Regions from separate parts of the Acidovorax sp. GW835-FHT14B10 genome, predicted to be linked through region 1. Evidence: predicted binding sites of a transcription regulator. Region 1 holds the regulator's gene; the other holds the start of a gene.
The links. The regulator sigma-54, encoded in region 1, starts transcription at its own class of promoters, with help from an activator protein. The targets are predictions, from matches to a motif close to TGGCANGNAANCTGCTTT.
Positions count from the first base shown of each region.

Region 2: a site for sigma-54 is predicted at 2,530-2,547, ahead of AC1Q5S_RS13515 (TorF family putative porin). Genes of this name have one in related genera too.

Region 1 is NZ_JBXAGC010000012.1:13,826-18,951, forward strand. Features, by position in the region: gene AC1Q5S_RS10915 (thiol:disulfide interchange protein DsbA/DsbL) at 1-467, shown strand, start outside; gene lptA (lipopolysaccharide transport periplasmic protein LptA) at 565-1,212, shown strand; gene lptB (LPS export ABC transporter ATP-binding protein) at 1,224-1,991, shown strand; gene AC1Q5S_RS10930 (RNA polymerase factor sigma-54) at 1,991-3,580, shown strand; gene AC1Q5S_RS10935 (acyl-CoA thioesterase) at 3,656-4,084, shown strand; gene AC1Q5S_RS10940 (THUMP domain-containing class I SAM-dependent RNA methyltransferase) at 4,271-5,126, shown strand, end outside.
Region 2 is NZ_JBXAGC010000016.1:9,701-14,826, forward strand. Features, by position in the region: gene AC1Q5S_RS13505 (LysR family transcriptional regulator) at 1-740, shown strand, start outside; partial or broken gene AC1Q5S_RS13510 (YifB family Mg chelatase-like AAA ATPase) at 1,486-2,373, opposite strand; gene AC1Q5S_RS13515 (TorF family putative porin) at 2,586-3,317, shown strand; gene glnK (P-II family nitrogen regulator) at 3,360-3,698, shown strand; gene amt (ammonium transporter) at 3,741-5,126, shown strand, end outside.

The DNA.
Region 1 (5,126 bases):
ACAGCTGCCCGCACTGCAACTCCTTTGAGCCCGCGCTCGATGCCTGGGTCAAGGCAGCCCCCAAGGATCTCAGCATCCGTCGCATTCCCGTGGCTTTCAATGCCAGCTTCGTACCCCAGCAAAAGCTGTATTTCGCGCTCGAAGGCATGGGCAAGCTCGACACCTTGCACGCCAAGGTGTTCCGCGCCATCCACGTCGAAAAACTCAAGCTGGCCAAGGACGAGGACATCTTCGCCTGGGTGGCCCAGCAGGGGGTGGACGCAGCCAAGTTCAAGGAGGTCTACACCTCCTTCACGGTGTCCAGCCAGGTGCGCCGCGCCTCGGCGCTGCAGGAGGGCTATGGCGTGGAAGGCGTTCCTTCGATGGGCGTGGCCGGCCGGTTCTATACCGATGGCACCATGGCCGGCAGCATGCAGACCGTGCTGCAGGTGGTGGAGTATCTGGCGGGCGTGGCGCGCAAGGGTTGATGCCACATTTGCCCCCGTTCGAGAGGCCCGCGTTTGCGGGCTTTTTCATGGGCGCCAGCGCTGTGCGTGGCTACAATGAACGCAAGATTTGTGCCTCATGAAAAAAAGATACCTCCCGATCCTGCTGCTCTCGGCCCTGGCCTGCGCCCCTGGCGTGGGCCATGCCGAAAAGGCCGACCGCAACAAGCCCATGAACATCGAGTCCGATGCGCTGCGCCACGATGAGCTCAAGCAGACCAGCGTGTTCACGGGCCGGGTGGTCATGACCAAGGGCACCATCGTGCTGCGCGGTGCGCAACTGGATGTGCGCCAGGATGCCGATGGCTACCAGTACGGCGTGGTGACGGCCGAACCCGGCAAGCGCGCATTCTTCCGGCAAAAGCGCGACACCGTGGCCGGTGCCCCGGACGAGTTCATCGAGGGCGAGGGTGAGGTCATCGAGTACGACGGCCGTGCCGACAATGTGCGCTTCATCACCCGTGCCGAAATGCGCCGCTACCGGGAATCGGTGGTGACCGATCAGCTCTCGGGCGCCGTCATCGTCTACAACAACCTCACCGACGTGTTCACTGTCGATGGCCAGAAGAAATCGGCCAACAGTGCAGCGGGTGAAGCGCCGGCCCCCGGCGGGCGCGTGCGCGCCGTGTTGTCGCCCAAGGAGCAGCCTCCTGCCGCTGCCCCAGCCCCTGCGGCCAGCGGGCCGGTGCTGCGCCCCAGCAACACCCTCGGCGGCGCAAGCAAGTGAGTGCAGCGACCGTGAACACAAGCCCTGACACCCAGGCGGGCAGCCGCCTGGAAGTCGCGCACCTCGAAAAGTCCTATGGCAGCCGCAAGGTCGTCAAGGATGTGTCGCTGGTCGTGCAAAAGGGCGAGGTAGTGGGGTTGCTCGGTCCCAATGGCGCGGGCAAGACCACTTCGTTCTACATGATCGTGGGCCTGGTGCGCTGCGATGGCGGTGACATCCGCATCGATGGCCACTCGGTGGCGGACATGCCCATCCACCGGCGCTCGCGTCTGGGGCTGTCCTATCTGCCGCAAGAGGCGTCGATTTTTCGCAAGCTGAACGTCGAGGAAAACGTGCGCGCCGTGCTGGAGCTACAGCGGGGCGACGACGGCAAGCCGCTCGCCAGGAAGGAGATCGAAGCACGCCTCACCGCCTTGCTGCAGGAGTTGCGCGTGGACCATCTGCGCGAATCGCCGGCCCTGGCCCTGTCGGGCGGCGAGCGCCGCCGGGTCGAAATCGCCCGCGCGCTGGCCACCCAGCCGCGCTTCATTCTGCTCGACGAGCCCTTCGCCGGCATCGACCCGATTGCCGTCATCGAGATCCAGCGCATCATCGGTTTCCTGAAGGCCCGTGGCATCGGTGTGCTGATCACCGACCACAATGTGCGCGAAACGCTGGGCATCTGCGACCACGCCTTCATCATCAGCGACGGCCGCGTTCTGGCGCAGGGCACGCCCTCCGAGATCGTTGACAACGCCGAAGTACGCCGGGTCTATCTCGGCGAGCACTTCAGAATGTGATGAAACCCGGTCTCTCGCTGCGCGTTTCGCAGCACCTGTCGCTCACACCCCAGTTGCAGCAATCCATCCGGCTGTTGCAGCTGTCCACGCTGGAGCTGTCGCAGGAAGTCGAGCAGATGCTCGACGAGAACCCTTTTCTGGAGCGCACGGCCGAGGAAGCGCCACGCGAGGAGTTCGGCCTGGACGCCGCCGACACGCCCGCGCAGGCCGACGACTACAGCGCCGACGATGCTCTGTTTTCAGGGGTTGCCAGCACAGGCAACACAAGCGTTGAAAACCCAAATGATGCTGAGCCGGCCAGCGCCGGTGCGGACGAGCCCGACTGGAGCGGCGACGGCACGGTGGAAATGGCGCCCAATGACGCCGAATGGGGCGGCGATGCGCCCGCCCGCAACCGCAACGACGCCGAAGGCGACGAGGCCGACGCCACCGAGCTGGCCCGCTCGCACGAATCACTGACGGCCTTCTTGCACCGCCAGGCGCTGGCGCTGCGCCTGTCCGAAGTGGACCGCGCCGCGCTGCGCTTTCTCATCGAATCGCTCAACGACGACGGCTACCTCGAAGAACCGCTCGAAGAGTTGGCCATCGGCCTGGCCGGGCCGGACGATCTGGAGCAGATCGAAGAACTGGTGCACCGTTTCACCGTGGCCCAGCGCCTGCTGCAAAGCCTGGAGCCCGTGGGCGTGGGCGCGCGCGGCCTGGCCGAGTGCCTGACCTTGCAGCTCAAGGCCCTGGCCGCCGACGAAGACAGCGAGATCGATCCTGCGACCGTGCAGACCGCGTTGCGCGTGTGCCAGCAGCCGCTGGAGATGCTGGCCCGCCGCGATATCCGCCGCCTGACGCAGGCGTGCGGCGATGGCGAAGAGCGCACGCGCGCCGCCATGGCGCTGATCGCCCGCCTGGAGCCGCGCCCGGGCCGCCGCTTTGCCGATGTGGAGCGCAACATCATCGTGCCCGACGTCATCGTGCGCAAATCCGGGCGCGCCAACGGGCGCGATGGCCAGCACAACTTCATCGTGCAGCTCAACCCCGACGTGATGCCCCGCCTGCGCGTGCACGACATCTACGCCGGCGCCCTGCGCGGCCACAAGGGTGGCGAGGGCCACCAGGGCATGCAGCAGCGCCTGCAGGAGGCGCGCTGGTTCATCAAGAACATCCAGCAGCGCTTCGACACCATCCTGCGCGTCTCGCGCGCCATCGTCGAGCGGCAAAAGAACTTCTTCACCCACGGCGAGCTGGCCATGCGCCCGCTGGTGCTGCGCGACATTGCCGACGAGCTGGGGCTGCACGAATCCACCATCAGCCGCGTGACCACCGCCAAATACATGGCGACGCCGATCGGTACCTACGAGCTCAAGTATTTCTTTGGCTCGGGCCTGGGCACCGAAACCGGCGGCAACGCATCGAGCACGGCGGTGCGCGCGCTGATCAAGCAGTTCGTGGCGGCCGAAAGCCCCGCCAAGCCGCTGTCCGACAGCCAGATCGCCGAGATGCTCAAGGAGCAGGGCATCGAGTGCGCGCGCCGCACGGTGGCCAAGTACCGCGAGGCGCTCAAGATCGCACCGGCCAATCTGCGCAAGGCGCTGTAGCCTTCTTTGGGGCGCGTGCCTGCCACAGCGTGCCCTGTTTGCTGTTTTTTCTCCCGTCACCCCGCTTTCCACGCCATGGCCCGTATCGTCTTCGACCTTCCCGCGCATTTCGGCTTTGCCACCGAACTGCAGATCTACATCAGCCACGTGAACCAGGGCGGGCACCTCGACAATGCGCAGCTGCTGAGCCTGGTATCCGAGGCGCGTGTGCGCTTTTTCCAGTCGCTGGGTTTCCCCGAGGCCGATGTGGGTGGCCTGTCCATCGTGGTGGGTGACATCGTGGCGCAGTACCGGTCTGAAGGTTTCCATGGTGAAACCATGCGCGTCGAGATGACTCCGGTGGATTTCAACCGCTATGGTTTCGATCTGGTCTTTCGCATGACCGAGAAAACCCAGGGCCGCGAAGTGGCGCGCGGCAAGACCGGTATCGTTTTCATCGGCAAGACCGACCGCAAGGTGGCACCGATTCCCGAATCCATCCGCCAGCTGCTGCTGCAGGCCTGAGAGGCTGAGAGTCTTTCATCCATGCCCGCCTTGCACGCCAAAACACACCGGCTCGTCGTTGCAAATACTCGCCATAGCCCGAGCTATGGCTGCGTTTTGCGCCTAGATCCGGCGCGTTTTGACATGCCTTGCAGACACGGCCGAAAAACTCTCAGCCTCTGAGCGCGTATCCTTTCGGCCAGTCTTATGAACCAACTCCAACTTTTTCTGCCCTGCGCCGCCGGCGTCGAGGGCTACCTGGCCGACGAGGTGCACGCCATCACCGGCCTTACCGGGCAAGACCTGCTGGTCGGCCGGGGCGGCGTGCTGCTGCGCGCTTCGTGGCGCGATGCGCTGCTGCTCAACCTGCACAGCCGCCTGGCCCAGCGCGTGCTGGTGCAACTGGCGCACCGACCCTACCGTTCCGAGAGCGACCTCTATGGCATGGCCAGCGACGTGGCCTGGGAGATCTGGTTCACCACGCGCCAGACCTTCAAGGTCGAGGTGACGGCGCAGCACAGCCCGCTGCAAAGCCTGAACTTCGCGGGCCTCAAGGTCAAGGACGCCGTGGCCGACCGGTTCCGCGCCAAGAGCGGCGTGCGCCCCGACGTGAACACGCAGTGGCCCGACGTGCGCATCCACCTGCACCTGACCACCGACGAGGCCACGATCTACATCGACACCTCGGGCGAGCCGCTGTTCAAGCGCGGCTGGCGCGAGGACAAGGGCGACGCCCCGCTGAAGGAAACCCTGGCCGCCGCCATGATCGCCGCCAGCGGCTGGGACCCGCTGGGCGACAACCCCCAGCCCCTGTACGACCCCTGCTGCGGCAGTGGCACCATCGTGGTCGAGGCGGCCCAGATCGCCTGCCGCATCCCGGCCGGCATGCTGCGGCGCTTTGCGTTCGAGAAACTGCTGCCGTTCCAGGCCCATGTCTGGACTGCTATTAAAAACGAAGCTGAAGGCACCATACAGAAAAGCGCTGTACCCATTTTTGGTAGTGATGTTGCCTTCCGCATGGTCGATTTTTCCCAGCGCAACGCCGAGCGCGCGGGTGTGGCCG
Region 2 (5,126 bases), on a different contig from region 1:
ACAACGGCCGTGCGTTACTGCCGCGGGCCCTGGCGCTGCTGGACGGTGCCGCCGGCATCGAGCTGATGTCCCGCGATGGCAGCGCCCAGGCCCAGTCGCTGCGCATCGGCGCCAGCACCACCATCGGCAACTATGTGCTGCCCAGGCTGCTGGCCCGTTTTGTCGCAGCGCAACCGGGCCATGCCAGTGCCTGGCGCTCAAAGGTCGTGATCGGAAACACGGCGGCCATCTGTGACGCGGTCGCTGCGTTTGAACTGGACGTGGGCCTGATCGAAGGGCCTTGCCACCAAGCGGCGCTGGCCGTCACGCCATGGCACCAGGACGAGATGGTGGTCGTTACATCGCCCGACAGCGCGTGGGCACGAATGAGCCTGGCCGGCGAGCGGGTGCCAATGCGGACACTGCGTGAAGGGGTCTGGCTGGTGCGTGAGTTGGGCTCGGGAACGCGCGAGGCCACCGACCAAAGTCTGCTGCCCCACTTGCGCTCCTACCGTCGAAGCATCGAGCTGGGAAGTTCGGAGGCGATCAAACATGCGGCCGAGGCGGGTATGGGCGTGGCCTGCCTTTCGTCGTGGGTCGTGAGCGACGCTTTGGAGGCCGGCCGCCTGTGCCGCATCGCCACGACCTTGCCGCGGCAGCTCCGACAATCTCACCTGGTCGTGCATCGCGACAAACAGCCCACCGCTTCGCTGCTGGCATTTGTCGACCAGGTATCTGGCGCCGAGAACACGGCGCCATGAAATGTGACTCCATCGAGGTCAGGCCTGAGCAGCTCGCCAGTCGGCGCTCAAAGCTTATCCACGCACCTTCAACGAGATTCACGGCAGGCTCACCTGCACAAATGCCGGATGCGGATGGCGAGGTCAAGACTGCCGCATATCCACATACCGCGCGCGATGTCTTGGCATTGCGATCCAACGGCCACCCCTTGTCTCCTTCTTTATTTGCGGCGAGAGCAATGATCAGAATGTTGCAACAGCATCAGGTCAAAGTGAACTATTGCCCGTCTATCACGCACTTTGAGGAGCACTGGGAACCCGGGTGGCGGGTATTGCGCTACGGACACTGAAGGACCAAAAGAAGTGATTCGCCCTCCCTGCTGGCGCTTGAAGAAGGCCTGCCCATGGTCCAGAACACCGTTTCGTCCGTGACGCAAAGGGCCATTCCAGAACTTTGCACTTCGCTACAGTGCCGAACGACCGGTACAGGTAATCGATCGGTCGCTTGAGATCCTGACCGGTAAGCGACCGCTTGCGTTGGCGCCCATGGACTCTGCCGTCGAACCTAAGTGGCAGCAATCAGCCTGAAGCGGCCAAGCCCAGGTCGGTTCTGCAACGAATGCTGCGGCCGTGTCCGCACCGCGATCCGGTCCCTGCGCTATGTCGATCATCCGGGACTCGGCGTTCTCGCCGAAGGGCGGGCATCACAGCCTTTGTGGTCGCATTAAATATTGTAGAGTCTTAAAAATTATTGTAATTCACAAACCCCGCCCACCAGCGCCACCGCCGATGCCGTGTGGTGCGGCTGGCAGGTGGGTCGCTGCGCCCAGCGCGCGGGGGTGAAGCGCCCGGCCAGGCTGGCCACGGCGGCGCTCTCCAGGGCTTCTTCCATGGTCATGGCCGGCAGCAGCCCGGCAAAGCGCTGGGCCAGCATGGATTTGCCGGATCCGGGCGGCCCCATCATCAGCAGGCTGTGCCCGCCAGCGGCCGCGATCTCCAGTGCGCGCTTGGATGCCGCCTGGCCCTTGATATCCGAAAGATCGGCATAGGCCACCTGTGTGGCCAGCGGCGCGGGTTGCAGCAGGCACCAGCCGTCGTCCGGGGTGCTGGCGTCGTCCATGGATGCCTGGCTGCCTGCCGGCAGGAATTGCCGCACGACATCGAGCAGGTGCCGGGCGCGGACCACCTGTGCGCCGGGCACCAGGGCGGCCTCTTCGGCACTGCCGGGCGGCAGCACCAGGCGCACCGCCACGCCGTGGGCCCGCAGCGCCAGGCTGGTGGCCAGTGCGCCGCGCACGGGGCGCAATTGCCCGGACAGCGACAGCTCCCCGGCGAATTCATGGCCGGCCAGGCGGTTGGCGTCGATCTGCCCGCTGGCGGCCAGGATGCCCAGGGCAATGGGCAGGTCGAACCGACCCGAATCCTTGGGCAGATCGGCGGGCGCCAGATTGACCGTGATGCGCTTGTTGTGGGGGAACTCCAGCCCTGCGTTCTGCAGTGCCGAGCGCACCCGCTCGCGCGCTTCCTTCACCTCCAGATCGGCCAGGCCGACCAGGGTGAAGCTGGGAAGCCCGTTGGCCAGATGCACCTCAACGGTGACGGAGGGCGCTTCCAGCCCCAGGAGCGCGCGACTTTGCACCAATGCAAGACTCATGAACGGTTTTCTCCCCAGATGGGTGCGGTGGGTGGACGTTTGTTGCCTGCTGGCGGCGTTGCGCACCAAGGGGGTGCAGCGGTGCGGCGCCACTGCCAATGTAAGGGCGAATGCACGCCGTGGGTGCGGACCTTGTCGCCCTGGAGATCCGCAACATGGCACGGACCGTGCTTTGCACAACTGTCCCCACTCTTCATTACACCGGAGGAACCATGATCCGCGCATCCATCAAGCGTCTGACCGTTGCCTGTGCTGCAGCCCTGCCGTTGCTGGCCAGTGCCCAGCTCACCGGCAATGTCAGCATGACCAGCAACTACAAGTTCCGGGGTCAGGACCAGGACACCGGCAAGGTCAGCGCCTTCAAGCCCGCGTTGCAGGGCGGTTTCGACTATGCCTTTGGTGACACCGGCTGGTATGTCGGCAACTGGAACTCCAGCGTGAACTGGCTGCCCGGCAACTCGCTGGAATCCGACCTGTATGGCGGCTACAAATTCAAGGCCGGCGAGGTGGACCTGGATGTGGGTGCCCTGAGCTATCTGTATCCCGGCAACACCAGCGGCAACACCACCGAACTTTATGGCGCTGCCACCTATGGCCCGCTCACGGCCAAGTACTCGCACACCGTGTCCAAGGACTATTTCGGCTGGGCGGGCGCCAAGTCCGGCTCGGGCCTGCGGGGACGCAACACCGGCTACCTGAACGTCGCGGTGGCCCAGGAAGTAATGCCCAAGGTGACGCTGAAGGCAGCGCTGGGCTTGACCCGTTTTTCCGGTGACATCCAGGACAGCGGCGTGCCCAACTACATGGATTATCAATTCGGTGGCGCCTACGACTTCGGCAACGGCCTCACACTGGGTGCCGCCATCGTGGGTGCCAATAAGAAAGACTATTTCGGATCCGTCAACAAAGCCCGCGTGATCGCCACGCTCACCAAAACCCTGTAATTCACAGTGGGCGCGCAGGCGCCCCCATCGGAGGAACCCCAAATGAAAATGGTGACAGCCATCATCAAACCCTTCAAGCTCGACGAAGTGCGCGAAGCCCTTTCCGACATCGGGGTGCAAGGCATCACGGTAACCGAGGTCAAGGGCTTCGGGCGCCAGAAGGGCCATACCGAGCTGTACCGCGGCGCGGAGTACGTGGTCGATTTTCTGCCCAAGGTCAAGATTGAGGCCGCCGTGGCCGACGAGCTGGTGGACCGCGTGATCGAAGCCATCGAAGGCGCAGCGCGCACCGGCAAGATTGGTGACGGCAAGATTTTCGTCAGCCATCTGGAGCAGGTGGTGCGCATCCGCACCGGTGAAACCGGCAAGGAAGCCCTTTAAGCGCGCCCCAGGGCCCGCTGCATTCCACAGAGAGAACATGCCATGAAAAAACTGCTTGCTTCCTTCATCCTGGGACTGGGCCTGCTGTGCGCAGGATCGATGTCCCTGGCCCAGGCGCCCGCCCCGGGCGAAACCACCGCTGCTGCTCCGGCGGCAGAAGCCGCAGCGCCCGCCGCCCCCGTGGCTGCGCCGGCCGATGCCGCCGCGGCACCCGCAGCCGCCACTGCCGATGCGGCCCCTGCAGCACCCGTGCCCAAGCTCGATTCCGGCGATACCGCGTGGATGCTGACCTCCACCCTGCTCGTGATCCTGATGGTCATTCCGGGCCTGGCCCTGTTCTACGGCGGCCTGGCCCGCTCCAAGAACATGCTGTCGGTACTGGTGCAGGTGTTCGTGATCTTTGCGCTGATCACCGTGCTGTGGGCCATTTATGGCTACAGCCTGGCCTTTGCCGGTGAGGGCCAGTTCTTCGGCGGCTTCGACAAGCTCTTCCTCAAGGGCATTGCGCCAGACACGCTGTCGGGGCTGCTGCCGACGATTCCTGAATACGTGTTCGTGGCCTTCCAGTCCACCTTTGCCGCCATCACCGTGGCGCTGATCGTGGGTTCGTTTGCCGAGCGCATCAAGTTTGCTGCCGTGCTGATCTTTGCCGTGCTGTGGTTCACCTTCAGCTACATCCCCATGGCCCACATGGTGTGGGGCGGCGGCCTGCTGGGCAAGGACGGCGCGCTCGACTTTGCTGGCGGCACCGTGGTCCACATCAATGCCGGTATTGCCGGTCTGGTGGGCGCCTACATGGTGGGCAAGCGCATCGGTTTCGGCAAGGAAGCACTGACCCCGCACAGCCTGACGCTGACCATGGTGGGTGCCTCGCTGCTGTGGGTGGGCTGGTTCGGCTTCAACGCCGGCTCGGCCGGTGCCGCCAACGGCGCAGCCGGCCTGGCCTTCATCAACACCATCCTGGCCACGGGCGCTGCCACGCTGTCCTGGCTGGCCGGTGAAGCCCTGCACAAGGGCAAGGCCTCCATGCTGGGTGCCGCCTCGGGTGCGGTGGCCGGTCTGGTGGCGGTCACGCCGGCTGCCGGTTTCGTGGGCCCCATGGGTTCCATCGTGATGGGCCTGATCGCTGGCGTCATCTGCCTGTGGGGCGTGGGTGGCCTCAAGAAGATGCTGGGCGCCGACGATGCGTTCGATGTGTTCGGCGTGCATGGCGTGGGCGGCATCCTCGGTGCCATCCTGACCGGGGTGTTTGCCTCGCAGAACCTGGGTGGCACGGGTGGTCTCACCCCCGACACCTTCGCCATGGGTGCCCAGGTGTGGATCCAGACCAAGAGCGTGCTGCTGACCATCGTGTGGTCGGGCGTGGTCTCGTTCATCGCCTACAAGATCGCCGATCTGCTGGTGGGCCTGCGCGTCGCCGAAGAAGCC